DNA from 2 places in the Nesterenkonia halotolerans genome. Region 2 is predicted to be linked to the other one. Evidence: predicted binding sites of a transcription regulator. Region 2 holds the regulator's gene; the other holds the start of a gene.
What was found. Region 2 encodes LexA, which represses DNA repair genes until DNA is damaged. Its sites were predicted from a motif close to TCGAACANNTGTTCGA; they were not measured.
Positions count from the first base shown of each region.

Region 1: uvrA (excinuclease ABC subunit UvrA) is a predicted target of LexA. The motif match lies at 1,299-1,314, and genes of this name have one in related genera.

Region 1 covers NZ_JADBEE010000001.1:665,043-667,240, forward strand. The annotation lists gene uvrA (excinuclease ABC subunit UvrA) at 1-1,177, opposite strand, end outside; gene H4W26_RS03045 (HAD hydrolase-like protein) at 1,503-2,198, shown strand, end outside.
Region 2 covers NZ_JADBEE010000001.1:866,006-868,203, forward strand. The annotation lists gene H4W26_RS03935 (histidinol-phosphate transaminase) at 1-337, opposite strand, end outside; gene H4W26_RS03940 (LysM peptidoglycan-binding domain-containing protein) at 389-817, opposite strand; gene lexA (transcriptional repressor LexA) at 1,024-1,743, shown strand; gene H4W26_RS03950 (CapA family protein) at 1,770-2,198, opposite strand, start outside.

The DNA.
Region 1 (2,198 bases), 200 kb from region 2:
AGGTGCGTTCGCGGCCGAAGCGGTTGCGGTACTGCACGACGACCTTGTGGTTGCGCCCGTGCAGCAGAGCCTTCTGCGCCTTCTTCGGGAGATCCTTCCAGGGGGTGCGCACCGAGAAGTCCAGCTCCTTGGACAGTGCGGTGATCAGCCGGAGCCAGTAGTCCTTGGAGGCCTTGCCCAGTGCCCAGGGCGCGATGGCGCCGGCTTCGAGGGAGAGCGTGTCATCGGGGATCACCAGGTCGGTGTCGACCTCGAGGCTGGAGCCGATTCCGGAGCAGACCTGGCAGGCGCCGAAGGGGTTGTTGAAGGAGAAGGACCGCGGCTCGATCTCGTCGAGTTCCAGCGGGTGCTCGTTGGGGCAGGCCAGGTTCTCTGAGAAGGGCCGGTGCTTGGGCCCGGTGAGGCCCTCGGGGACCCGGTCGTTGGTGGGTTCGCCGTCGTCGTCGAGGTCCACCAGGTCGATGACCAGCCGCCCGTCGGCGAGCTTCAGCGCGGTCTCCACCGAGTCGGTCAGCCGCTGACGCATGCCCTCACGGATGACCAGGCGGTCGATGATGACCTCGATCTGGTGCTTATAGGTCTTCTCCAGCGTGGGCGGCTCGCTGAGCTGGATGATCTCGCCGTCGACGATGGCGCGGGAGAACCCCTCGGAGGCGAGGTCGCGGAAGAGGTCCTTGAACTCACCCTTGCGGCCGCGGACCACCGGGGCCAGCACCTGGAAGCGGGTCTTCTCGGGGAAGCCGAGGACCTGGTCCACGATCTGCTGCGGGGTCTGTCGCTCGATCTTCTCGCCACAGACCGGGCAGTGCGGCACGCCGATGCGGGCCCAGAGCAGGCGGAGGTAGTCGTGGATCTCGGTGACGGTGCCCACCGTGGAGCGTGGGTTCTTCGAGGTGGACTTCTGATCGATGGAGACCGCCGGGGAGAGCCCTTCGATGAAGTCGATGTCCGGCTTGTCCACGCGGCCCAGGAACTGGCGGGCGTAGGCGGAGAGTGATTCGACGTAGCGGCGCTGACCCTCGGCGAAGATGGTGTCGAAGGCCAGCGAGGACTTGCCCGAGCCGGAGAGGCCGGTGAAGACGATGAAGGAGTTCCGCGGCAGCTCCACGGTGACGTCCTTGAGGTTGTGCTCGCGGGCACCCTGGACCACGATCCGGTCTGCCTCGGCACGACCGATCGTGCCGTTGGTGGCGGATTTTCGTCGCGCACCCTCGGCGTAATAGTCGTCTACGGATTCGATGATGGCTGTTTCGGCTGCTCGCTCTGACACGTGGTTCAGTGTAGAACCCCGGAGGGGCTCGAACAAATGTTCGAAGCGAGAGTGGGAAAGGTCACCCACCCCGTTGACGGGCGAAGCCCCACCCCGTTGAGCGGCGGATTTTCCGGGCACCTCAAGCGGATTTCGGGCCGAACTGTTCGGAGATTCCGCCTCTCGACGCGGGAACGTGAGTGTTCCGCCCCTCGCCGGGGAGCCGCGCAGGAGGGCATGCCAGAATGGCGCGGTGACCTTTGACTCCTCCGCCGCGCCCCTTCCCTCCGACCATTCGGCCGATGCGGCCGACTCCTCCGGCGTCCGTGGGGTGCTCTTCGACCTCGACGGCACGCTGGTGGACCCGGCAGGGGCCATCACCAGCGGCATCAGTCACGCACTGCGGGTGCACGGCATCGAGGTCCCGGACCGGGAGCGGCTGGACTCGTTCGTCGGTCCGCCGCTGGCCACCTCGTTGGCGAGCCTGCCCGGTGTCACCGAGGCGCTGATCCCCTCCATCGTGGAGGAGTACCGACAGCGGTATCTCGCCGAAGGCATGCAGGCCAGCCGGGTCTACCCCGGCATCCAGGAGCTGCTGAGCACGCTCAACGCAGCGGGCGTGATCTGCGCGGTGGCCACCTCGAAGCCCACCGGTCTGGCCGAGCGACTGTTGAGCATCATGGGCATCCGTGAGCACTTCGCCGCGGTGCACGGCTCCCCCGAGGACGAGTCGATCCCCCATGCGGGCAAGGGCCCGATCGTCGGCGCCGCGCTGGCAGCGATCGGTCTGCGCTCTCCCACGAACCAGGACCCCCTCTCCACCCGTGACGCCCGCGTGGTCATGGTGGGTGACCGGATCTTCGATGTGGAGGGCGCTGCGGATCATGGCCTGCGCTGCATCGGAGTGACCTGGGGCTACGCGCCCGAGGGGGAGCTGCAGCAGGCCGGG
Region 2 (2,198 bases):
TGTGCTGCATGATCTCGTTGGAGCCGTTCGCGGCCCAGATGTGCTCCGCAGTCAGAACCGCGGGTTCGCCCTCGGCCGCGAGGTCCCGGTTCAGGTAGTCGGCGAGCTTCTCACGCAGTGTGGAGAACTCGCGGTCGGGGTACCTGTTGAGCCGGGCCGCCGCGCTGCGCACTTCCTTGGCGATCGCGTCCACCACGTCCGCTGGGACGTCATAGGTGGTCTCGTTGACGTTGAGCATGGCCTTCACGGCCAGCTGGGGGGCTCCGTAGGGCTCTTGGCCCTGGAGCTCCTCTCGCAGCGGGAGGCGGGACAGATTCCTGGAGCGGGGTGAAGTCACCGCCCTAGTCTAGTCACGAGCGGTGACAGGCCCGCGGGGACTGACGCTGGGTCAGTCCACCGGGATGAAGAGCTCCTGGCCCGGTGTGAGCTCCGAGGAGCTGAGGTCATTGAGCTCGGCGATCTGTCCGATCAGTACCTGGGTGCGCTCCTCGGACTCCACTGCGTTGGCCACGCTCCAGAGCGTGTCCCCTGCACCGACGGTGATGACCTGGGCGTCGACGCCGGGAGCCCCAGCTGAGGAGGCCTGGGCCTGGTTCAGCAGCGACGTGGCCAGCATCATGGCGCCCAGGATCAGGAAGGCCAGTGCCGCCAGAGTGGGAAGACCGAGAAGCAGGAACCGTCCGCGGCGGGTGAGGTGCAGGGCGCCGGCTGAAGAGGCGTGGCTGTGTGGTTCAGTGACGCGATCCGCGGCGATGGACGCTGCGGGGACGCTGGGCGCGGTGACAACAGGTGCAAGAGCAAGCTGTGCTGTACGCATGGGGAAGAACCTTTCAATCGAACGTGTGTTCTATTTCTAGCACATAGTTTCGAAGCTTGGCCAGACTCGCCGCGGAATCAATGGAATATCTCTACGGTTTCGCGTAACCTGAGCGCCAAGTTCGAAGTGATCTTCGATCCGAATCTCACCGTGAACAGTCCATCAGCAGGGTCTGACACGGACGGCGACGCAACCAGGAGGCGGCAATGGCGCAGGACACCAAAGGCACATCGGCGGCGCCGCGACTGACGGATCGGCAGCGTCAGATCGTCGACGTCATCCAGGCGTCTCTCGCGGAGCGCAGCTACCCGCCGTCGATGCGTGAGATCGGTGACTCCTGCGGCCTGGCCTCGCTCTCCTCGGTGACTCACCAGCTGGCGCGTCTCCAGGAGCTGGGGTACCTGATGCGGGTGCCCGGGCGCCCCCGGGCCATGGAGGTGCTGCGGGACTCCACGGGCAAGCTGCTGCTGAGCGAGCCCACCCCAGAGGCAGAGCACCCGTCCGAGGACACCGTGGTCGACCTGCAGGGGTATCGCGTGCAGTCGGACAGCCGAATCTCAGAGATCCCCATGGTCGGACAGATCGCCGCAGGTGGGCCGATCCTCGCGGATCAGCAGGTCGAAGACATCATGCCGCTGCCGCGCCAGCTCACCGGCGAGGGCGAGCTCTTCATGCTCCAGGTCCGCGGTGACTCGATGATCGAGGCCGGCATCTTCGAGGGCGACTGGGTCGTGGTGCGGCGTCAGAACACCGCAGAGAACGGTGACATCGTGGCTGCGCTGCTGGAGGACGAGGCCACGGTGAAGACGCTCAAGCGCCGCGATGGCCATGTCTGGCTGCTGCCGCAGAACCGCCAGTACGAGCCCATCCTCGGCGACGAGTCCACCATCATGGGCAAAGTCGTCACCGTGCTACGCAGCCTTTGAGTCGCAGCCTCTGAGCGAGGTCTCCCCTACCCGCTGCGCGGGACCACCACGGACGCGTCCCCGGTGGACGAGGGCGGCTGCTCCCGGAGGTCCCGGTCCGTCATCACGTCGAGGATTCCCGACCACCGGTCGGCAATGGTCTCCTCGCTGAGTTCAACCTCGGCGGGAACGTCCTCCTCAGCGAGTTCACGCAGCGGCCAGATCCCCCGGTGTGGCTCCTCGTCGGTCGGGCCCCTGTCGACGGTCACCGGCAGCCAGTCCATGGAGCTGACCCGGGCGCCGTCGTCGTCGACCTCCACAGTGGCGTAGGCGACCGTACCGCTGGCGGCCTCTGGGGCGCAGCAGGCCTCGTCCTGGTTGGAGAGGAAGTTCCCCATGGACCACACCAGCCACATGCCCTCCTCCGCCGGGCCTCCGTCGAGGCGTTCCACCGGCTGGGGCGTGTGTGGGTGGCT